Regions from separate parts of the Priestia sp. ST2 genome, predicted to be linked through region 1. Evidence: riboswitches for the same ligand, from Rfam matches in the RefSeq annotation. Region 1 holds a riboswitch; each other region holds the start of a gene.

What was found. A riboswitch is a leader RNA that binds a small molecule or an ion and turns the genes downstream of it on or off. The one in region 1 is predicted to bind thiamine pyrophosphate.
Region 2: it holds a riboswitch for thiamine pyrophosphate, as region 1 does, so the genes downstream of both, tenA (thiaminase II) here and thiT (energy-coupled thiamine transporter ThiT) in region 1, are expected to answer to the same signal.
Region 3: it holds a riboswitch for thiamine pyrophosphate, as region 1 does, so the genes downstream of both, AC0KUU_RS15795 (acetylornithine deacetylase) here and thiT (energy-coupled thiamine transporter ThiT) in region 1, are expected to answer to the same signal.

What each region holds. Positions count from the first base shown of each region.
Region 1 covers NZ_JBVVNT010000002.1:235,897-244,109, forward strand. The annotation lists gene AC0KUU_RS07625 (amino acid permease) at 1-1,354, opposite strand, end outside; lysine riboswitch at 1,457-1,641, opposite strand; TPP riboswitch at 1,816-1,916, shown strand; gene thiT (energy-coupled thiamine transporter ThiT) at 1,949-2,557, shown strand; gene AC0KUU_RS07635 (ethanolamine ammonia-lyase reactivating factor EutA) at 2,714-4,132, shown strand; gene AC0KUU_RS07640 (ethanolamine ammonia-lyase subunit EutB) at 4,159-5,529, shown strand; gene eutC (ethanolamine ammonia-lyase subunit EutC) at 5,544-6,257, shown strand; gene eat (ethanolamine permease) at 6,279-7,628, shown strand; gene AC0KUU_RS07655 (TcaA NTF2-like domain-containing protein) at 7,769-8,213, shown strand, end outside.
Region 2 covers NZ_JBVVNT010000002.1:629,832-638,044, forward strand. The annotation lists gene AC0KUU_RS09650 (Gfo/Idh/MocA family protein) at 1-485, opposite strand, end outside; gene AC0KUU_RS09655 (ThuA domain-containing protein) at 518-1,243, opposite strand; gene AC0KUU_RS09660 (LacI family DNA-binding transcriptional regulator) at 1,333-2,364, opposite strand; gene AC0KUU_RS09665 (cell wall hydrolase) at 2,615-3,190, shown strand; gene AC0KUU_RS09670 (sodium-dependent transporter) at 3,221-4,555, opposite strand; gene AC0KUU_RS09675 (hypothetical protein) at 4,732-4,914, opposite strand; gene AC0KUU_RS09680 (TspO/MBR family protein) at 5,218-5,964, opposite strand; TPP riboswitch at 6,191-6,288, shown strand; gene tenA (thiaminase II) at 6,384-7,073, shown strand; gene AC0KUU_RS09690 (aldehyde dehydrogenase) at 7,102-8,213, opposite strand, start outside.
Region 3 covers NZ_JBVVNT010000003.1:660,985-669,197, forward strand. The annotation lists gene hxlB (6-phospho-3-hexuloisomerase) at 1-535, shown strand, start outside; gene AC0KUU_RS15770 (ferredoxin) at 648-893, opposite strand; gene AC0KUU_RS15775 (ABC transporter substrate-binding protein) at 980-1,990, opposite strand; gene AC0KUU_RS15780 (ABC transporter permease) at 1,987-2,730, opposite strand; gene AC0KUU_RS15785 (ABC transporter ATP-binding protein) at 2,727-3,491, opposite strand; gene tenA (thiaminase II) at 3,484-4,155, opposite strand; gene AC0KUU_RS15795 (acetylornithine deacetylase) at 4,161-5,438, opposite strand; TPP riboswitch at 5,553-5,655, opposite strand; gene AC0KUU_RS15800 (MupG family TIM beta-alpha barrel fold protein) at 5,871-6,881, opposite strand; gene AC0KUU_RS15805 (PTS transporter subunit EIIC) at 6,878-8,213, opposite strand, start outside.

The DNA.
Region 1 (8,213 bases):
TTAAGAATAAAGGAAGTCCGATATAAGAAACAAGTACACCGTACCAGTCAATCGAATCACCCATAAACGCCGAATAGTTTTGACCTAAAATGACAACAGCACATAAAATAAAGGCAAAGATAGGACCAAACGGGAAAAGTTTTGCATGATATGGAAGTTCACTCAAATCATGACCTTGGGCAACAAATGCTCTTCTAAAACGATAGTGGCTGATGGCAATTCCTAACCAAGCAATAAAACCAGACATACCAGAAGCGTTAAGTAACCACGTGTATACCGCACCGTCTCCAAAAAATGAAGCACCAAATGCAAGTGTACCGACAAGTGCCGTTGCGATTAAAGCATTCACTGGAACGCCTCGTTTATTCACTTTTGCTAAGAACCTTGGTGCTTTTCCATCTTTCGCTAAGTTCCACAGCATACGCGTAGAAGCATACATACCTGAGTTACCAGCAGATAAAACGGCTGTTAAAATAACGGCATTGATAGCTGATGCTGCAAACGCCAGACCTGCTCGTTCGAATATTAAAGTAAATGGACTTACTCGCACATCATCACTTGCTAATGAATCGGCTGTGTATGGAATAAGCATCCCGATAACAAAAATAGCTAAAATATAAAATAACAAGATGCGCCAGAAGACTTGTTTAACTGCGCGAGGAACCGTTTTTTCCGGATCTTCACTTTCTCCAGCTGCGACTCCAAGCAACTCTGTTCCTTGAAATGAAAAACCAGCAGCCATAAAAATACCTAAGACAGTAAAGAATCCACCGTGAATGGGTCCATCACCAAGCGTGAAGTTTTTAAACCCTGGTGCTTCATTGTTAAAGATACCAAAAATCATCATAATGCCAATAACTAAAAAGATGATAACCGTTACTACTTTAATTAACGAAAACCAAAATTCAGATTCACCAAATCCTCTTACAGAAAGGTAGTTAAGCCCAAACATAATTAATAAAAACAGGGCACTCCATAAAATAGAAGAAGAGTTTGGGAACCAAAATTTCATAATAAGGGCTCCAGCAGATAATTCAGCTGCAATCGTAATAGCCCAGTTATACCAATAGTTCCAGCCGAGAGCGAAACCAAAGGATGGATCTACAAACCGAGACGCATACGTACTAAATGAACCGGCTTCAGGCATATAAGCTGCGAGCTCCGCTAGGCTGGTCATCAAAAAGTAAACCATGACACCAATGATAGCGTAAGCTAAAAGCGCTCCCCCAGGTCCTGCTGTGTGAATTGCTCCACCACTTGCTAGGAATAAGCCGGTTCCGATGGCTCCTCCTAATGAAATCATCGTTAAGTGGCGAGATTTCAACCCACGTTTTAATTCTTGCTGCTCTTGCATAGATAAATACTCCTTTCGAATGTACGGAAAGAGACGGGATAACATAAAAAAAGCCCGCAGTATATGTGCGCGCTTTTAAATCTGAAAACCGCGTCAACCTTCCGTGAAGATAGCTCTTCACATCACTCGCATGATGTGACAGTTCTGTTCCTGTTCGGAGACAGCCCCAGCTTAAATCAACCGAGAAGTGATCTAAACTTCGGCAATTTTTCCTTTCAAGCAACATCCTCAATGTTCTCTGCATTTCCGTTGCTTTACTATTAAAAACTGCGACCTCTACCTCATCGATTAGGATGAGGGTTTTTTATATTCATTTGACATAAAAGAAGTATACCAAATACTAAAACGATTGTCATTATAAAAAATAGATTCAGAAAATAGAAACATCTTTGAAATCTCTCGAATCTATTTTGCTACATATGGTATAATGAATGTTGTCATAATACTACATAAATATCCGAACGTACCACAGGGGGAGCCGCCGTGCTGAGAGTGAACAAATTGTTCAGACCCTTCGAACCTGTTAGTTAACGCTAGCGTAGGAATGTGGGAATAGTAGCATATATTTGCTTACTCCTGTGTAAACCGTTTGATATGAATGATTCAAAAACAGGAGTGAGAAACGTGAATAAAGCATTACCTTTACAGGCTAAAATTGAAATAGCTATTTTTGCAGCATTAGCACTTCTACTTGATCTTTTGCCTTCCATTAAGATTGCAACGGCTGTGAGTATTTCGTTCTCCATGGTGCCCATTTTTATTATGTGCTTTCGCTGGGGAGTAAAAGGCGGGGCTCTATCTGGTCTATTATGGGGGCTGTTGCAGTTGGCAACAGGAACGGCTTATATTTTAACAGCGCTACAAACGTTTATTGAATATATTGTGGCTTTTGCTTTTATAGGTTTTGGAGGTATTTTTTCGCAATCTATTAAAACAAATTTAGCTAACAATAACAGATCAAAAGCTTTTGTTTTGATTGTTTTATCCCTTGTTATCGGCAGCTTCGCACGGTATTTCTGGCACTTTATTGCGGGCATTATTTTTTGGGGATCATATGCGCCAAAGGGTATGTCCGCTCTATGGTATTCTTTTTCAATGAACGGTATTTCAATGGTAGGGTCACTAATAGCCTGCTTAATCATTCTTTCACTATTAATTCCATCCGCATCAAGAATGATTGTAACTAAATCACACTCATCATAAGCAAAAAGACTAAATCTACCAAGATTTAGTCTTTTTTGTCATTTGTCACCTTTGTTTACACAAAAGTGTGTCAGGTTTGATAACATAGTTAGTGAAATATTCAAAAAACTGTTTTATGATAATCACCATATTCAAACGAGATAAGGGATTGATAGCATGCTACAGAAATGGATAACGAGCATAGGTTTAGATATCGGAACAAGCACAACAAAACTGATTGTAAGCAAGCTGTTAATAGCAAATCAACAAAATCAGTTTACGCTGCCAGGCTGTCAAATTATTGATCGTCGCGTAACGTATGTAAGTTCTATCTATACCACCCCTATGCTAAACGATGTTGAAATCGATGTTCAAAGATTAACGGTACTACTAGAACAAGAGTATAAGAACGCAGGAATCTCCTTAGATCAAGTGGAGGCAGGTGCTGTGATCATCACAGGAGAAACGGCCAGAAAGCAAAATGCAGAAAGTATCGTTCACTATCTAGCCGAACATGCTGGGGATTTTGTTGTTGCAACAGCCGGCGCTGACTTAGAGGGAATATTAGCAGCAAAAGGATCGGGAGCAATAGAGCGTTCTGCTGAAACAAATGCAGTAATTGCCAATATTGATGTAGGAGGAGGCACTGCTAACATCGCTTTATGTCAAAATGGAAAAGTGATAGAAACGTTTACACTGCATGTAGGCGGGAGATTAATTCGACTAAATGAAGACGGTCTTGTTACCTACGTTTCGTCTCATTTAACTGAATTTTTGAAAAATAATTCTTTGACACTGCGAGAAGGTGAAAAAGCAGCATTTGAAAAGCTCTCGTCTATCTGTCAATTACTAGCTGAAGAAACCGTGAATTATGTAAAAGCGCTGAATCAAAATTCCTCGCTGCTCGTTTCTCCTCATACAAGATCTTCTATACATCCTGAAACGATCATGGTTTCAGGAGGAGTAGGAGCAATGATGGAGAAGCAAAAGCCAATAACAGTGAAGGAAGTGGCCATACACGGAGACGTTGGTCCGCTTCTAGCATATCATTTTCAATCCATCCAAGTATCTCAATCCGCTGAGACAACGCGCGCTACTGTAATTGGGGCTGGTATGCAAAATACAGAAGTTAGCGGATCAACCGTATATATTGGGTCGAAGCGGCTGCCGTTAAAAAATATCCCGATTGTAGAGATACCCGTTCAGCAAGAAGAGACGTGGAATCCGCAGCTGTTTCAAGAAAGAGTTGGAGCGGCATGTATGCAGGCTTCAACTATTTTCAGCGCAGAAGACCCCCCTGCTGCTATTGCTTTATCTCATTTTCCTTACTGCAGCTATAAGATGCTTCAAGAATTAGCAAAAATAATAAGCGATGAATTTATTGCTTGTTTTAAGGGAGCTAAGTGCCTCGTTGTTCTATGCGAACAAGATATTGCAAAAGCTTTAGGACAAGCACTAGCTAAACAGAGGAAAGAGTTAGAAATTATTTGTTTAGATCAAATTGATTTTACACACGGAGATTACATCGATCTAGGGTTACCAGTAGCCGGAGAAGCGATCTCCGTTTCCGTTAAAACGCTCGCTTTTTCATCATAATCAGCTGAACACACAAGGAGGAAACGATGTTTAAAACTACACGAATGTTAGGAGAAACATTTTCATTTTATAGCTTAAAAGAAATCATGGCCAAAGCAAACGAAGAGCGTTCTGGAGATCAGCTCGCAGGAGTTAGCGCTGAGTCAATGAAAGAACGAATGTCAGCAAAGCAAGTTCTAGCTGATATCACACTTGCTGATATGCGAAATTACCCGCTGCTCAGCGCAGATGAAGACAACGTCTCGGCATTAATCGAAAGTCAGATTGATTCATCTGTTTACGACATTATTAAAAATTGGACAGTAGGGGATTTAAGAGAATACATTTTATCCGATCAGCATAGCGGAGAAGACCTTCTTGCACTTAGCAAAGGATTAAGCAGCGAAATGATTGCGGCAGCTACTAAAATTATGTCCAATTTAGATTTAATTCAAGGAGCTGCCAAGATAGAAGTGCAAACTACTTGTCAAACGACTATCGGCCAAAAAGGAGTATTGGCTTCTCGGGCCCAGCCTAATCATCCTTCAGATAACTTAAAGGGAATGAGAGCATCTCTATACGAAGCGTTAAGCTATGGAATTGGAGATGCGGTTATCGGAATTAACCCTGTTATTGATACAACGGATAATATTTACGCGCTTTTAAATGAAACAAAAAATATAATCAACGAATGGTCAATTCCTACTCAAAACTGTGTATTATCACACGTAACGAGTCAAATGAGAGCAATTGAAAAAGGAGCATCAGCAGACTTGATTTTTCAAAGTTTAGCAGGTACAGAAGCTGGTAATGATTCATTTGGAATTTCACTGTCTATGCTTGATGAAGCGACAGCGCTAATTCATGAAAAAGGAACGGCAAAAGGTCCAAACCGCTGGTATTTTGAAACAGGACAAGGTTCTGAACTGTCAGCAGAAGCTCACTATAACATTGATCAAGTAACGCTCGAAGCTAGATGCTACGGCTTAGCTCGTCACTACAAGCCTTTCTTAGTTAATACAGTTGTTGGATTTATTGGACCTGAATACTTATATAACAGCAAACAAGTTCTACGAGCTGGGTTAGAAGATCATTTCATGGGTAAAATGCACGGCCTGCCTATGGGAGTAGACGTATGTTACACCAACCACATGGATGCTGATCAAAATGATATGGATAATTTAAGTATGCTTCTGGGAACAGCTGGAGTAAACTTTGTCATAGGAGTGCCCATGACTGATGACTGCATGCTAAACTACCAGTCTCTTAGTTATCATGACATCGCAACGGTGCGTAACGTGTTAGGCCGCACCCCAACGCCGTTATTTGAAAAGTGGCTTGAAGAACAGCGTATTATGGAAAACGGACGCTTTACATCAAGAGCTGGAGACCCAACTATTTTTATGAATTTGATTTAAGGAAGGTGCTTACTATGATACCAAAGTCAAATCGCGATCCGCTTGAAACACTTAAACAATTTACCCCTGCCCGCATAGGTGTCGGCCGTACAGGAACAAGACCGCTAACAAAAGACGTTTTATCTTTTCGCACGGATCACGCTGCAGCTGTAGACTCTGTATATGGAGTAGTTTCAGAAGATATTTTAGCCGAGTTTAACCTTTTCTCTGTGAATACACGTGTGGAGTCAAAAGAACATTATTTAAAACGGCCGGATCAAGGAAGGTTATTAGCAGATAACGCTAAGAAAGAAATTTTTAAAAACTGCGTGCAGCGGCCTGATGTACAAGTCGTAGTCTCGGATGGACTGAGCGCCAAGGCAATTGAAGAAAACATAAGCGACGTCTATCCAGCTTTAATTGACTCCCTGCAGTCATATGGACTTCATATCGGGACTTCATTTTTTGTAAAAGGGGGACGGGTTGCGTGTATGGATGAAGTTGGCGAGATCATAAAGCCAAAAGCACTTGTGCTATTGATTGGAGAGCGACCTGGACTGGTCAGTGCTGAATCAATGAGTGCTTACATGTGCTATGAACCTAGCAAAGGCAAAAAAGAGTCTGATCGTATGGTCATTTCTAATATTCATAAAAGAGGGACGCCTCCTATTGAGGCAGCCGCACATATCGGTACCATGATTGACAAAATGATCAAGCAGCAAACAAGCGGTGTACATCTTATTGTCTAAACATCAAAAGGAGGAGAACGTATGGCGTTACAAAAACAATTGAAACCCATTCATTTATGGGCTATTTCAGTGGGCATGGTTATTTCAGGACAATACTTTGGGTGGAATTACGGGTTTGAACAAGGCGGGATTATTGGGCTTGCACTTGCAACCTTAATTGTAACTGTGTTTTACACAACGTTTATGTTCAGTTATGCAGAGCTTTCAACATCAATCCCGCAAGCCGGTGGACCTTCAGCTTATGCAAGAAGAGCACTTGGACCTTTTGGGGGATATATCGCAGGAATTGCCTGCTTGCTTGAATTTATTTTTGCTCCTCCTGCTATTGCAGTGTCAACAGGAGCATACCTGCATTTTCTCATTCCAGCCGTTAACCCTGTATACGCAACGGTAGGTGCCTTTATTTTCTTTGTTTTATTAAATTTAATCGGGGTAAAAGAAGTAGCGGTGATTGAGCTTACAGCTACCATTGTTGCACTAATTGGTTTATCTATTTTTTATGTAGCTGGTTTGCCTCATGTACAAACATCAAATATTTTTAATGATCATTCATTTATTAACGGGCCAACAGGGGTACTAGCAGCTATTCCATTCGCTGTTTGGTTCTATCTGGCAATAGAAGGTGGAGCAATGGCAGCGGAAGAAGTGGAAAATCCTAAGAAAAACATTCCTAAAGGATTTATTGGAGCGATTATTACTCTAGCAACCGCAACGTTGTTTACACTATTTGTAACAGCAGGACTTGGCGGAGGAAGCGGGAAGCTAGCCGATTATCCACTTCCGCAGGCGCTGTCTTCTGTATACGGAAACGGCATTTCAACCGTTGTTGCTATTATCGGGCTATTCGGCTTGATTGCTAGCTTAAATGGAATCATCATGGGATTTTCAAGACAAACCTATGCGCTTGCACGAGATGGTTACTTCCCTAAATTTCTTGCTAAAACGAATAAAAAAGGAGTTCCTGTCGGCGGTTTGTTGATTCCGGGAGCAATCGGCGTGATTTGTGCAGGATCTGCAACGTTTGCCAATGCACTTATTATCTTATCCGTGTTCGGAGCAATGATGATGTACTGCATCAGTTTAGTTTCTCTTTTCATTTTACGCAAAAAAGAACCTAACCTGTCCCGTCCTTTTAAAGTGAACTACCCGGTCGTGCCAAGTATTGCCTTAGTATTAGGGATTCTGTGCTTGTACAGCATCATAAAATACAGTGTTCTTACAACAAATTTAATGCTGTTTGGCGTTTCTCTACCTTTAATTTATGTGATTCTTGGAATTTTCCTTCTTTCAATTATTTACTATGTCTTTTATGGCTCTAGACAGCTCAAAAAAGAAGCAGCCAATTCATATCAAGAAGCATCCATTAAATAGGAAGGAAAACGGCTCGCTGTAAAGGCAAGCCGTTTTTCTTGCGAAATTAAAGGGTTGAGCGTTTTTTTGTAGAATGATATACTAGGTCTGTTTGTTGGAAGAATATACATACATTTATATTAGATAAAGAAGGGGCAATTATGATGAACAAACGTAATACAATCATTATCACGGTTGTTTCATCTATTCTGTTATCAGCCTGTCAGCAAGAAGAAACATTAAAAGACGGAAATACAATGATAGTAGAAAAAGATGCAAAAAAAGTACTAAACGAACCAAAAACACAGGTAGAAAGCATTCAATCGATTGATTTAAATAAAGAAGCAATGAGCGGGAAATTTATTACAGCCTGGATGACTGATTACTTTTCAGCGTTTGGAAAGGCAGTGGATCAAAACTCTTTTGATGATTTAAAAGCTTTTTTGAAAGCTGACAGTTCTTTTTATAAAGAGCAAAACCTTCTTGTTGAAAATTTCACACGCCAAGGCATCGAGCAGAAGAAGCAAACGTTTCATATTGTCAATTGGTATGAAGAACCTAACCATGTATTCAAAATACAAACCCACGAGGAAAGCTTATTAAAAC
Region 2 (8,213 bases), 390 kb from region 1:
CTCCAACCTTCAGGACCGCCGTGGCCAAATGCCGTGCGGAAACTGTAAATTTTACCGATTTCCCCTTTTTCAATAAGTTCACGAGCTTTTTGATGAGAAGCTACAAAGCGCTGATTATGTCCGATCATTAGTTTTTTACCGTTTGTTTTTGCTGCTTCAATCATTGCTTTCGCTTCTTCTTCTGATGTTGCCATCGGCTTTTCACACAGGACATGAACTCCGCTGTTTAACGCTGCAACCGAAATAGGCGCATGAAGATAGTTGGGCGTACATACGCTCACTGCTTCCACTGTACCGCTTGCTAAAAGTTCTTCGTAGTTTGTGTAAGCTTTTACACCGTACTGCTGCGCTACGCTGTTTGCACGTTCTGTGTTTATATCGCAAACGGCTACTAATTCTACTTGTTCATTCATCTTATATTCTGGTAAGTGACGGTGTTGCGCAATGCTTCCGCACCCAATAACGCCAATTTTTACTTTTGCCATCTTTCCTATCCCCTTTGCTTAAGCATTATTAATTAGTTTTTAACAGCGATTGATTCAAGCGGTTGCGCATTGCCGTAAACAGGACGTTTTCTCTCTGCTGGCTTCGCCCATTTAATAGCATTCATAATGACACGCTGAATGTCTTTGTTATGGTATGTTGGATATGTTTCATGTCCAGGTCTGAAATAAAATACTTTTCCGTTTCCGCGTTTGTACGTGCAGCCGCTTCTGAAAATTTCTCCGCCTTCAAACCAGCTCGTGAAAATCAGTTCATCAGGTGCTGGAATATCAAAGTGCTCTCCATACATTTCTTCGCGCTCAAGCTCGATAAATTCACCAATACCTTCCACAATCGGATGGCTCGGTTCTACTACCCACAAGCGCTCTTTTTCATCTGCTTCACGCCATTTTAAGTCGCAGCTTGTGCCCATTAACGTTTTAAAAATTTTAGAAAAGTGACCTGAGTGCAAGACAATAAGCCCCATACCGTCTAGCACGCGCTGCTTTACTTTCTCAACGATGTCATCTTTCACTTCGTCATGTGCTAAATGACCCCACCATACTAAAACATCCGTTTGATTTAATACTTCTTCAGTCAACCCGTGTTCTACTTCGTCTAATGTTGCAGTGTGTGTACGAAACCCTCCTTCTTCTAAAAAAGAAGCGATGGCACCGTGAATGCCTTCAGAGTAAATTTCTCTTACAACCGGATTTTTCTGTTCATGACGATTTTCATTCCATACTGTAACATTAATCATTTTCATATCCCCTTTTTTTGTGAATGCTAACTTATATCCCCTTTTTTCATAAATGCTAAACTTTGGTTAACCGGTTAACTTACTGCGGTTCACCCGCGCTTAGCAGTCGAATCTCGAATAATAAGTTCAACCGATAATTTCACATGCTGCAGCGTGCTGAAACGGTGTTCAATTGCTTGAATAACCGACGTCGCAGCTACGACTCCTTTGTTAAATACATCTTGACGAATGGTTGTTAGACTGGGAGATGCATAGCTACTAAACGTTATGTCATCAAACCCTACGATTGAGTAGTCCTGCGGAATTTTTTTCCCCTTTTCTTGCAGTGCTTTCATAATTCCAAGCGCCAGCGTATCAGAGGAAGCAAAAACCGCCCGAATATCCTTATGATCTTTCAGCAGCTTGTTCCCTAAATTGTAACCGTTATCAAACGAACTTTCGTTCACTTCAAAAACAAACGTCTTTGATGGCGTAATGCCCGCTTCTTTTAATGCTTTCTCGTAGCCTATATACCTCTTTTTATCCACTGGACTATTGACGAGGTGATGAGCAACAAAGGCAATTTCTTTGTGCCCCAAATTCACTAAATGTGTTGTAGCTAGATATCCTCCATACTCATCGTCTACAGAAATATGATGATAATCACGTTCGTACCTTTCATATGTATCTACTAGCACAATCGGATTCGATAACGCTTTCATTTTCTCATACAATCGATGCGGGAAGGCTCCTAAAAACAGAAGACCATCAATATTTCTCGTTCGAATCCATTTTAGACAATCAGCTGGGCTACTCGCTCCAGATATGACTAGATCATAACCATGCTTACGGATTACATATTCAATTCCACTAATCATTTCACTGTAATAATGGTTATCTTTAAATATAGTAGAAAGTGAATCATCTGTAAGCGGGAACATAACGCCAATCATATTTGATTTTTGTTTCGAAAGACTAACGGCGGTTAAATTTGGTTCGTAGTTTAATTCTTTTACCGCTGTTAAAATTCGCTCTTTTGTTTCATCGGATACTTTGTTAATTCCGTTTAAGACGTAAGATACTGAAGCTGCAGATACCCCTGCATGCTTCGCTACATCACGAATCGTTATCTTTTCTCCCATAAAATCTCTCCAGTTAAACGGTTAACTATTTACTCGTTCATTATAATTCACTCCTTTATTATCAGTCAACGTATTTTTCAAATTATCTGTTAACTATTATAATATCTTCCTAGATTGGTATGTTTTAAGCAGTGACAAGATGTATTGACACCTGTTAATCTTTGAAACGTACATATAAAGTTCGGTGCACAGCACGCACCGATCCGTGATAAAAGGGGCGTTCAAAAGGATTTCAGGAGGTACTTACTTTATGTTTAAGAAACTAGCAATTATTGGAGCACTGGCAGTTCCTATGTTCGGCATGAGTCACGGGGCAAATGCCGCTGAAACAACTCATCGCGTAAAAGCCGGAGAGACTCTTTACAAGATTGGCACTGAATACGGCGTTACGGTTAAACAGTTAAAAGAAGCGAATCACAAATCTACGGACTCTATTAATGCAAATGAAACACTAACAATCCCTAACTCTATTAGCGAAAGTGATAAAGAATTGTTAGCTCGCCTTGTACAAGCTGAAGCAAAAGGCGAACCTTACGCTGGCAAAGTGGCTGTAGCAACAGTTGTCTTAAATCGCGTGGATAGCGATTCTTTCCCAAACTCTATTCATGATGTCATTTATCAAGGTACACAGTTTACACCTGTACAAAACGGTGAAATTAATAAAGCAGCTGATGCTGAAGCAAAAAAAGCTGTAAATGAAGCACTAGCTTTTAGAGGTCAAGGAAAAGGTTCATTATTCTTCTTTAATCCAGATAAAACAAGCGACCAATGGCTTCGTCAAAAACAGGTTACGATCACAATCGGAAATCACGTGTTTGCAAAATAAACAAAAAAAGCACTCAGATGAGTGCTTTTTTTAATATGCAACAAGTAAGCTTAATAAAACAGCTATAATAATAATAGGCAATACGTATTTAACTAGAAAGAACCATGCGTTGAATAATTTAGCGCCTTTTGTACTTCCTGAAATAAACTCTTCGTACACGGCTTCTTTTTTCATTTTAAATGCCACAAAAATCGCAATGGCTAAACTTCCCAGAGGCAGCATTAAGTTGCTCACAAAAAAGTCAGCTACATCAAATATACTTCTGCCAAAAAGTGAGACATGTTTTAGTACACCAAACGAAAGCGCTGATGGGATACCTACCACAAACACAAGAATCCCTGATAAAGAAGCGTAGCGAGTTCGTTTTGTCTGATCGTCTTTGGTTAAAGCAGCTACGATAATTTCCAGCAGTGAGAAAGCAGACGTAAGCGTAGCAAATAGAAATAAAATTAAAAACAGTGCTAAAAAGACGGTACCAAACGGCATTTTCTCAAATACTGTTGGCAAGACCACAAACAAAAGTCCAGGTCCTTCAGTTGGCTTTAATCCAAATGAAAAAACGGCTGGGAAAATAGCCAAACCCGCCAGCAGCGAAACAAACAAGTTCAAAATAGCAATAGTCCCAGCTGAACGCGTCAAGCTTACTTTTTTCCCTAAATAAGAGCTATATGTCACCATGCAAGATAATCCCACGCAAAGCGAGAAAAACGACTGACCGAGCGCATAGAGAACAGATGACCCTGTAATGGCTGAAAAATCCGGTTTCAAAAAGAACTTTACTCCGTCCATTGCTCCGTCTAATGTTAAAGAACGCACCACGATAATGATAAAACAAATAAATAACAGCGGCATCATGTATTTATTAGCACGCTCTATTCCTTTTTGTACGCCTTTTGAAATAACAAACACTGTAATTAATAAAAACAGCGCCTGTGCACCTAATACTACATAAGGTTGGCTAATGACGGCATTGAACAACGGACCGTACTCTTTTCCGCTTAGCATACCGGTTACGCTCATAATCGTATATAAAATCACCCAGCCGCCAACGACGCTGTAAAAGGAAAGCAAAACGACACAGCTTAGTACTCCCAGCCTGCCAATCCATACCCAAGCGGATTTTGGAGCAATTGCCTTATAAGCACTAATCGCTTCTTTCCCCGTATGTCTTCCAATGATAAATTCTGCCAACAGAAGCGGCAATCCAATAAAAATCGTAAATAAAATAAACAACGCAAAAAACGCTCCACCGCCACTGGTTCCCGTTACGTATGGAAACTTCCATATCGCTCCTAGACCAATTGCTGCCCCAGCAGATGCTAAAATAAAACCGAGGCGTGAAGACCACTGATTTCCTTTACTCATATAATGTTACTCTCTCCTCTTCTAAACTCAAAACTCACCTGATTAGTACTGTACCATAAATGCAGAAGAAAATCATTCCCGTTTTACTTTTTTCTATAAAACGATATCTATATAGAATAGAAAAAATGAAGAAGCAGCTGCTTCTTCATTTTAAGGTTGGTGTTTCTATTCAAAATTTATTCTCTGTACGAGGATTCATCTCCACGGTAGGCTTCTTGATTTGAAATTTCTTCAATATGCATATGCCCTTCTCTCTCTAAACGAAGGACCGTACGCTCTGCATCTTCATAACTCTCGCACGTCACTTGTTTATATTCCATATCATCTTTATCCGTGTAAGCGACTAAATATGTTTCCATTTTAACTCCTCCTAATATAACCTGTATGTAACGTATGTTGCCTTTTTCGTTTATTTCTAAACATATAGGCTCCAAACATAAAGCCTAGCATACTATAATAGCGGAACTTCAATTTAAAAAAGTTGAATTTTTCATTATGCACCGATGCAACATGGAGGTTACACTTATGACATTTATTTTATCATTCGTACCAATTGTTGTTCCTTTTGGTATTTTAATTAGCTTAATTGCTTTTACAGCTGCTTTTTTACAATCAAAAGAGCATCATAAAAAGCTCTAGCTTACAAAAGCTAGAGCTTCTTTTTAAAAACGTCTATAGCGTTTAATCAATCCCACAATAATGGCAATTGCTAATAAAACAACTGAAATGATGACAGTAATGACAATTGGCTGATTTCCACTTTGCTTCACTGCAATGGCAATATAAGCCCAAATAAAAACAAGCGGATAAACAGCGTCTCGGTTTTTTAATGTAAACATGATGCCCAGCACAGCTCCTACCAGCAGCATAATAATCGTCCATGCTAACTCGTTTAAGCCAAGCAAGTGCTGTATTCCATTTGCTTGAAATACGACAAACACATTGACAATAGTCGCAACAGAAATCCATCCAAGATAAAGCGAAATCGGCAGACGCATAAACCATGTCGTCATTCGAGAATGCTGAATAATGGAATACACAATCATTAATGTGCCTAGAATAAAGAGCATAACTAAAAGAGATAACTTATAGTAATCGTTTTGGAAAATAAAGATCCACGCACTATTTAACAAACAGTTTAGAAAAAACCAAATGCCGATACGTGCATATATTTCCTTTTGATCTTCTCTTGCAAAAAATTGGCGTATAACCCAAATGGTTAATAATAAATAAATAACGCCCCAGATAGCAAAAGCATAACCCGCTGGTGTAAACAACGTAGGAACTTGCGCAGAAGCTTCTCCCGTTGTTTTGCCTCCTATTGGAATGGCATTTGCTAAATAATTCACAAGCAGTGTAATAGCCAAGCCTACTGTATTTAATACAGCATACAAACGAAATTTCGCCATTTTGTTCTCTCCTTTCTTCTATTTATATGGGAGTGTTTCGGAGACGAAAACGGCTCTTCCCTTCATTAATACCTCTTCTTCCCTAAAAATATGCATTTTTAAACAAAAATGATTAAAAATAGCTTTAAGAAATTTCCTCTTTAAGAAAGAAAAGCGGTTAGCACACAATTTCCCATAACGCTTTCTATTTTTCAGAATATATGGTAAGTTAAACTTAGATTAATAGGAAGTCCACTAGGGGTGCCACCGGCTGAGACAAGTTTTCTTGATCCCTTTGAACCTGATCTGGCTCATACCAGCGTAGGAAAGTGGCAATGTTCAGTTTTTTACTGTCCTTTGCCACTCCGTTTATAAACGGAGTGTTTTTTATTTCCTTTATGTGCTTGTTTGTGACTTCCTCATATTAAAGGAGGATTTTGATGTCATTTTCATCTCAATTAAGACAAGAAGCAAACTATATTTACGAAGCCATTTTTAACCATCCTTTTATTAAAGGAATTGCTGAAGGAAACGTGCCAAAAGAAGCGCTTATTCACTACGTTTCTCAAGATTACGAATACTTAACAGCATTTGTTCGCATTTACGGCGCTGCTTTAACAAAATGCCGCACGCGTACCGAAATGGAAGCCTTTAATGCCGGCATTTCTACGGTATTACATAGTGAAGTACACCCTCACAATAATTTTTGTGAAGTAGCAGGCGTACGTTATGAAGACCTTCACACTGAGACGCTTTCACCGACGGCCAGCCACTACATTAACCATATGACAAGTGTTGCGCATACAGGCAGCTTAGCAGAAATCATTGCAGTGCTTCTTCCATGTCCATGGACGTACGTTGAAATTGGCCAGCGCATTACAGAACAAGTAAATCCATCTCCTTCTCATCCTTTTTATGAATGGATTCAGTTTTATAATAATGAAGAAATGAATGGCACAACACAATGGTTTTGTAACAAGCTTGATGAACTCGCCGAACAAGCTACTGAAGAAGAACGTAACCGTATGAAAGATCACTTCATCAAAAGCTGTGAACTGGAGTATTTATTTTGGGAAATGGCATATACCCAAGAAAAATGGCCGCTTTCTCAGCTTTCACTTTCAAAATAACGAAAAAGCCTCCTATCAGGAGGCTCTTTTATTTCAATAGTTTTTTGATCATTTTCAAGCTTTGTTTTTCCGAAGGATAGCGGAATGACAAATCAAACTTGGTTGTTTGAGACAGCATGCTTTTAAAATGAGTGAATGTCTGAAAGCTGTCTTTTCCATGATATTGACCCGTGCCGCTTTCTCCCACTCCGCCAAACGGCAAATATGGCGTAGCGATATGCATAAGCGTATCGTTTATACAGCCTCCTCCAAATGAAAGGCGCTCCGTTATCACGTTTTGCACATCTTCACTTTCTGTAAATAAGTAAAGAGCTAACGGCTTAGCTTTTTCTTGAACTTTATGAATGACTTCGTCTAGTGTTTCATATTCAAGCATAGGAAGAATAGGCCCAAAGATTTCTTCTTGCATAACATCTGATGTCCAGCTTACTTCACTTAACACCGTAGGTTCTATTGTTAGCGTGTTTTTATTGTACCCGCCTCCAACTATAGCATTTCCGTCTTTTAAAAACTCAACTAGCCGAGTAAAATGACGCTCACTGACAATACGGCCGTAGCGGTCGCTTTCAAGTGGATTACTACCGTAAAATTGAGAAATTGCTTCGCGAAGTTTCTCTACAAGCTGCGCTTTCACTTTTTGATGCACGAGCAAATAATCAGGAGCAACGCACGTTTGGCCTGCATTCATCCCTTTACCAAACATAATTCGCTTCGCTGCAAGATCTAGGTTTGCGTCTTCATGTACAATGCACGGACTTTTTCCGCCTAGCTCAAGCGTGACTGGAATAAGCTGCTTCCCTGCTTCTTGCATAATAATTTTCCCTACATTTACACTTCCCGTAAAGAAAATATAATCAAGCGGCTGTTTTAAAAGGAGGCTCGTCGTGTCTACAGCGCCTTCAATCACCGTCACAAATGCTGGGTCAAAAGCTTCAGCCAGTAATTCTTGTATAACGCGAGATACGCTAGGCGTTAATTCAGAAGGTTTTATAATCGCCGTGTTTCCAGCGGCAATCGCTCCTACTAAAGGAGACAATGCTAATTGAAACGGATAGTTCCACGGAGCAATAATTAACGCGACTCCATACGGTTCAGGAACAATTTTCCCTTTAGAGCCCACATGTGTTAAAGCGGTTTTTA
Region 3 (8,213 bases), on a different contig from region 1:
AACAGTTATGAATGAGCTTTTACAAACAACAGCTCTAATCGCTGATGATGAAGCTGAGCAGCTTGTAAATGGCATCATCTCATCTAAAAAAGTGTTTGTCACTGGAGCAGGCCGTTCAGGTCTTATGGGCAAGTCGTTTGCTATGCGTATGATGCATATGGGCATTGATGCTTATGTCATTGGAGAAACCGTGACGTCCACTTTCACGCAGGATGATTTATTAATCATCGGATCAGGTTCTGGGGAGACGAAGAGCTTGATTCCTATCGCTCAAAAAGCAAAAGAACTTGGAGGAAAAGTTGGAGTAGTCACAATTTCTCCCGACTCCACGCTTGGCAAGCTGGCTGACTTTATCGTGAAGCTGCCTGGTGCTCCTAAGGATCAAGAACAAAGCAGTTATCAAACAGTACAGCCTATGGCATCATTGTTTGAACAAACGCTTCTTCTCTTTTACGATGCGCTGATTCTTCGCTTCATGGAGAAGAAAGAACTTGATACCCATACAATGTACGGAAAGCATGCAAATTTAGAATAAAAAAAGGTCTTGCTCTAGGCAAGACCTTTTTTGTTTTGAAACTTTCTATTTCACCAAATATTTATTTATCGCATAACTAAATGTACTTTATCGTTAACTTTTTTCAAAAACCCTATTCGAATTTTGTTGCATCTCCATAAAAGGGCTGCTCTGCAACTTTAATCGAGTCTGTTGGGCATCCTTCGTACGCTTCCATCATCTCATCTTGCTGATGTTCAGGAACCTCTTTTATTCCTTCGTTGTTATCTAACACAGCATAAGCAAGACCTTCTGAATCATAATCATAAAGATCTGGTGCGCTCCCTCCACATGCTCCGCAAGCAATACATGTTTCCTTATCTACCATCGTAAAAGCCATAAAAAAACCTCCTTTACCTTTTCACTTTCTCTTTCAGAAAGTTACGTTCAGTATAAGAAGGTTTTTTTAAATTCGTCTTAAATTATTTACTTAGATTCTCCGATATTCTCAAACATTTCATCTACATTTGGCTTTTTCTTAATTAATCCTGACTCTTTTAACCAGTCCACATTTGACTGCCATGATTCTTTCGTTTGACTGCCAAATCCGTGTTCAGACTTCATTTTCGGAAGTAAAATATTTAAACTTTTTGTTTCCACGTCTTTTTCAAGAGGGAAGTTTGATTTATCTTGGTTATCTAATAGAATTTGAAGTGATTCTTTTGGATGCTTCTCTGTGTACTCATATCCTTTTGTCGCGGCACGCCAAAACGCTTTAATCGTATCAGAATCTTTTGCCCATGTTTGATCCCCAGTAACTGCCACTAGCTCATAGTAAGATGGTACGCCGTAATCCGAAGGATCAATGTCAACCGTTTTGTATCCTTTTTTGTGAAGCAATGGTACTTCATGATTAATATATGCCCCTATTACGGCATCTACTTTTTTACTAATCAGCGATGAATTTAACTCAAATCCTACGTCTACTAGTTTGACTTTATTCGGATCTCCTCCATCGCTTTTCACCATTTTCTTTAGAACAGATTCACTTAATGGTGTTCCGCTGTAGCCTACTACTTTTCCTTCTAAATCTTTAGGACGCTTAATACCGCTATCTTTCAGCGCCACAACTCGGTTCAACGGAGACCTTACGATTGCTCCTACCGACTTTACCGGCACATCTTCATTTGCTCGTGCCATTGCTACATCAGGCTGATAATAAAGGCCGAGCGTAACTTTCCCCGCAGCTGCTAAATTAAGCGAGTCTGTTGGATTAGCAGGAAACTGTACTTTTACATTCAGCCCTTCTTTTTTGAAATATCCTTTTTCTTGTGCAGCGTAAATGAAGCTGTGCACTGCATTTGGATACCAATCAAGCATAATTGTAACGTCTTTTAATTTTTTACTGTCACCAGCTTTATTTTCCTTGTTCTGACCACAAGCAGCGAGCATCAAAACAAGCATCAGGCTTAAGCCAATTACAAACCATTTTTTCATTCTGTTTTCCTCCACTTTAATGAACGTTTTTCAAAACCTACTACAATAATAAAGAATAAAATACCAAGCGCAGATAAAATTACAATTGGTGCAAATACACCAGCTGCATCAAACTGTGTCATCATACGACGACTGAAATATCCTAAGCCTGCTTGTGCACCTAACCATTCGCCAATGGCAGCACCTATTATACTAAAGGTAACCGCTACTTTGAGCCCTGAATAAAAATGAGGCAGTGCAGAAGGAATGTTCAACTTAAAGAAAATATCTTTTTTTGTTGCTCCCATCGTTAACATGAGTTCTTTTAACTCTTTGTTTGTGGAACGAAGCCCGTCAAACGTGCTAACGGTAATGGGAAAAAACGTAATTAATACGGTCACAATCACTTTGCTCCAAATGGAGTAGCCAAACCAGAGAACAAATACAGGAGCAACGGCAATGGTCGGAATCATTTGTGACGCAATAATAAGCGGATAGAAAGCACGCTCAATAAGCGAGCTCCAATTCATCCACACGGCCAGCAGAACCCCTAGCACAACGGATATAACCAGCCCAATTATGACAATAGATAACGTAGCTGGTAAATGCTTAAACAATAAATCCATTCGCAAATCCCAAAGCTTCGTTAAAATACCGGTGGGCGTTGGTAAAATAAACGGATAGTTTACAATGCGTGCTCCAATTTCCCAAGCAGCCAGTAAAATGACTACTAATATCACTGAAGCTCCGTACTTTTTCATGTGTTCACCTTCGATCTAAGCTGTTCAATTAAATAATCTTTTACGTCAAGCACACGCTGTTGATTCAAATCTTTTTGCGTTCGAGGTCTGCTAAGCGGCACTTGAATCTCTTCAAGATGACTTACCGGCTTGTCTGAAAAGATAAAAATACGATCTGATAAAAAAAGCGCTTCGTTTACGTCATGAGTGATAAATAAGATGGTGTGCTTACGCTTTTGCCATTGTTCAAGCAGCCATTCTTGCATCGACAAACGCGTAATGGCATCAAGCGCACTGAAAGGCTCATCTAAAAGCAGTACGTTAGAACCGCTTAATACCGTTCGCAGAAAAGAAACACGCTGCTTCATCCCTCCAGATAAATCACTTGGAAAACGATTTTCATACCCTTTTAAACCAAACTCTTCGAGCAGCTGAGATACTTGCCTATGAGCACTTGCTTTTGACACATTGTGAAGCTCAAGCGGCAGCGCTGCATTGTCTAAAATCGTACGCCACGGAAGAAGCAAATCTTGCTGCGGCATGTAGCCTACTTTTCCAAGCCGCTTTTCATAAGACTGTCCGTTAATCACGATATCGCCTTCACTCTGCTGTTCAAGACCTGTAATGAGACGAAACAACGTACTTTTCCCAGAACCGCTCGCTCCAACGATACTGACAAACTCGCCTTCTTTCACGTCTAAGTTTAATGATGTTAAAATCGGTTGATCACCGTTTTTGTACGTAAAACTGACGTTTTGAAAAGATAACACAGACTTATTCATGAATTGGCCACATCGCTTCGTTATAAGCCATATCCCAGAACATATACTCAAAACGCGTTGTATTTAAGAAAATTTCTTCGAGCTTTTCTAACTCCGCTTCTGATTTGTCTGCAGTAAGTGAGTCGAATAAATTAATACACCATGTCGCTAGTTCTCCAAATTCTTCTGAGCTGTACATTTCAATCCACTCACGATAAAACTCATTGTTAGCTCCAGGCTTTTCACTGAGTTCTTTTCCTATTTCCCAATAGCTCCACATACAAGGCAAAAGAGCCGCCACTAATTCAGCTAATGTTCCGCTTTGACCAACGTGCAGCATATAGTGTGTGTATGCAAGCGTTGTAGGAGATGGCTGCGCTTTTTCTAATTCTTTTTCGCTGATTTCAAATTTCTTGGCATACTCACGGTGCAGGCTCATTTCTTCGTTTAATGTAGAATCCAAAAGTGCAGCAAATTTCCCCATCGTTTGAACATCAGTAGCTTTCATGGCTCCAATCGCAAATAATTTGGCATAATCAATTAGGTAAAGGTAATCTTGAATCATGTAAAAGCGAAACTTCTCCTTTTCAAGCGTTCCGTCTCCCATTCCCTGTACAAAGGGATGATTATGATTTTGACGCCAAATAGGCTGCAGCTTTTCGTATAATCGTTCACTAAATTTCATGATGATCACTCCTTATGCGTATGCAGCCACGTATAAATGAACTGCACCATCACTTTTGTATATTGAATAAGCTGATTCATATCTAATTGTTCATTCACAGCATGTGCATTTGCTAAATTTCCCGGACCGTAAATAGCTGCCGGAATTCCCGCATCAGCTAGCCAACCGCCATCTGTTACGCTAGTTGACACATCGATTGGGGGCTTTTTCCCTTCAATTTGTTCATGAGTATTTGCAAGAAGCTGTACTCCAGCATGATTTTCATCAATTTCTAATGACGGGAAGATTTCTCCTCTGTCTTCAATCATTGATGTGCCTCCCCATTCAAAGGTTGGCAGGTTATCTTTTAACCATGGATCTGCTTTTGCAATAGCTAAAATGTATTCTTCCACTTCTTTTGATACTTGGTCGTATGATTCATTGGGATAATAGTGAACGGTGATCCACAGCCTGCATTCATCTGCAATAAACGCAGCATGCCTTCCCCCTTCGATTACTGCTGGATTAATCGTATTTGTTCCCGGCAAAAATCCTGGATAGCTTTTTGTAACAGCCCAGTGGCGCTCCAATTCTTGCAGCCCTCCGATCACTTTTGCCATCTTCTCAATAGCACTCGCAGCTAACAGACCTCCTCCAGCATGAATCATACTTCGGCGTGTACCGTCATGATAGGTTTTACTGCTTTTTATCGTAATCCATCCCGTGATCACTCCGCCTTGACCTTGAATATGTAAATCACTCGTATCAGCAACAAGCGCAAAGTCAGCTGTATATCCTTTCTGACAGCATTGCAGCGTACCTGCCTCTCCCACTTCTTCTCCTACAACGGATTCAAAAATCAAGTCTCCCGGCAGTTCGATTCCTGCTTCTGTTAAAAGCTGGACTGCAAATAATGCTCCTGCCAAGCCGCCTTTCATATCAGCAACTCCGCGTCCGATTATCATGTTGTCTTTTACCACAGCTTCAAACGGATTTGTCTCCCACTTTTCATTTTCTTGTACCTCAGCTACATCCATATGCCCGTTAATAATTAAGCTTTGATAGTCAGCTGATTTTTTCCCTTTTAGCGTGCCCACTACAATAGGATCGTTGCAATATAAATCCCACATATCGATGGAAAAACCGCAGCTTTTAAGGAAATCTGCTACGTAACGCTGCGCTTCATGAGAATTTCGTGCAGGAGGCGCCGGCGTTTTATATGAAACAAGCGTTTTTACTAACTGGATTAGCTCCCCTTTGCGCTCCTCTACCTGTTTGACAATCAAATCAATTGTTTCTTCCATGTATGACACCTTCCTTTACGCATAAAAAAACACTTCTTTCGCAGGAAAGAAGTGTTTTTGTTTATATACAAAAAATTATTATAACGAGTTCGTAAGGAAATACCATACAAAACATCCATTACAATACCTCTTTCCTACGCTAGTATTACCTAGTTCAGGTTATAAGGGTTAAGACTTCTCGTCTCTCTCAGCTTAGAAAGCACCCCTAGTGGCGTTGTATCTCTATAAAATTAAACGATTATCATATGTTTACCTGTAATAGTTTTATCATAGTAAAGCGTTTTATTCAATAGAAAGGTTCATGATTCAGCAATGAAAATAGTTTCCTTTTTAGTAAAATAAAAAGCACACACCTTTTTTAAGCAGTGTGTGCTCTTTACTTTTATAAGCTTACTAGTTAGCGGCTTTTTTAAAAATACGCGGTTTTTCCATTTAGACAGTGACAAGCTCAAGTTTTTGCCCCGGTCTCACTAACGAAAGCAGCTCATGATCTTCTTCTATTACATACCCAACCACATTCACATTAGCATTTGCAGGCAAATTCGTTTTAGCTATTTGAACCTCTCCTCTGTAACGTCCGTAGCCATCATTGTCCATTGTAATTGCTCCCTTTCTGCGCTCTACTGTATGAAATGGCGGCACTGGTTTTACAGATCGAGTATCAACTAAACGCAGAACGTCTTTTGATACATCCGGACGCACGCTGTACGTTCCCTCTATATGAGGTGAACGAATGCGCAGCGGAATAATACGGCTTTCTTGATATTGAACCAAACGCTTTAATAAACTTGAACCGGCGCATGGATCTCCAATATAAACCTCTGCTACTCCGCATCCGTATAAATCTACTGCAGAGGTAAAAGGACATCTATTACGGTCTGTTTCTCTAGTAGGAAGACCTTGATAAATAGGGCCTCTTTTTTCGTCTTCTCCAGGAATATAAGCGCAGACTGGAATCCGAAGTTCATTAAATAAATCTGTCTGCTGTTGAAAAAACGTTTCTTCAAGCCCTGTTTCAGGCCGCGGATAAAAATTATGCCATGCAAGCAGCTGATGATGATGAAGACCTGCAGATAAGAGTGCTTCAATTTCTTGTTTGGATAACGTACTTGCATTAACAGCAATATAAAATTCATTCGCAAGCGAAAGAGTTTCTTCTGCGCTAAAGCCATCGTCTAGTCTAATACCAGATACGCCAAGTGAAGATAGCGACATAAGGCTTTCAATACCTAAATGAACTGGCGTATGCTTAGATACGTCTGCATACACGCTTATTCCACAATCTCTAGCCACATGAAGCAAGTCTTTTGCCCGTTCAGCCAAATCTCCTTTTTCTTCTGGAATGTGAAGCGAAGTGAATGCACGTGTGACGCCGCACTCACTCGCTTCTATTAATTTTTCGGGGGCATCACTATCATTTAAATAAAACGAAATACCGATCATTCAAACTCCCTCGCCATTTCATCGTTAAATCCAAAGAAATAGGTACAAACAAAGCCTGCTGTATAAGCAACAACTAATCCAAGTAAATAAAGAAGAATTTGATGCGCATGAACTAAAAACGTAAGCGGTAAACCTGATACCCCCACCGCTACAGTTGCAATATGAAAGTGCGCCTGAAATGCTCCGCCGATTCCAGCTCCGAGACAAGCGGTTAAGAATGGACGCCCTAAAGGAAGTGTGACTCCAAAAATAAGCGGCTCTCCGATTCCAAGCAGCCCTGAAGGAAGAGCGCCTCCAATTGCTCGCTTTAAACGTTTTTTCTTCGTTTTGATATAAATAGCAAAAGCGGCACCTACCTGACCGGCTCCGCCCATTGCTAGTATAGGAAGAAGCGGATCATCTCCAATTGAATTGATAAGCTCTAAATGAACAGGAGTAAGACCTTGATGCAGTCCTGTAATGACAAGCGGCAAGAACGTTGCTCCTAAAACAAAGCCTGCTACAACTCCTCCAACCTCTAAAACTCCTAAAAGGCCTTTTGTGATTCCATCTGAAATCAAACCTCCGATTGGCATGAACACTACATACGTAATAATGCCTGTAATTAACACCGTAACGGTCGGTGTAATAATAATATCCAGTGACTGAGGGACAAATTTACGCACTCGTTTTTCCACTACGGCCATAAAGATTGCTGCAAGCAATACGCCTATTAAGCCGCCCCGTCCCGGCAAAAGTGCTTCACCAAAAAGTTTAATATCAGCTACGGCAGGATTAATGACTAAAATACCGGCTAAGCCTCCTAGAGCCGGCGAACCACCAAATTCTTTTGCCGCATTAATACCTACTAAAATACCAAGATAAGCAAATAAACCGCTTCCGATAACGGTTAAAAGAATAGCAATCTGTGAATCTGCCGGAAGCCACTTCGCTTGAACAGCTGCTTTTGTCACTCCGGTGATAAGTCCAGATGCTACAAGAGCAGGTATTAACGGAATAAAAATACTCGCAATTCGGCGAAGCAAGAGCTTAAACGGAGTTGCATTTTTTTCTTTCAGCTCTGATTTCCGCTGAGCCGCACGATTTTCTAAATTAATACCGCCAGATTCATCAATTAACTTTCCAAATTCCTCTGTTACTTTGTTTACTTTTCCAGGACCAATAATGATTTGCAGCGTTTCTTCTTCAACTAATCCAAGTACGCCTTCAAGCTTTCGTATATCTGCCTTTTTTACAATTGAATCATCTTTTACAGTCACGCGCAGCCGAGTCATACAATGCGTATACGCTTCAATATTTGATGCTCCCCCAAGCATCTCCAAAATAACCTTT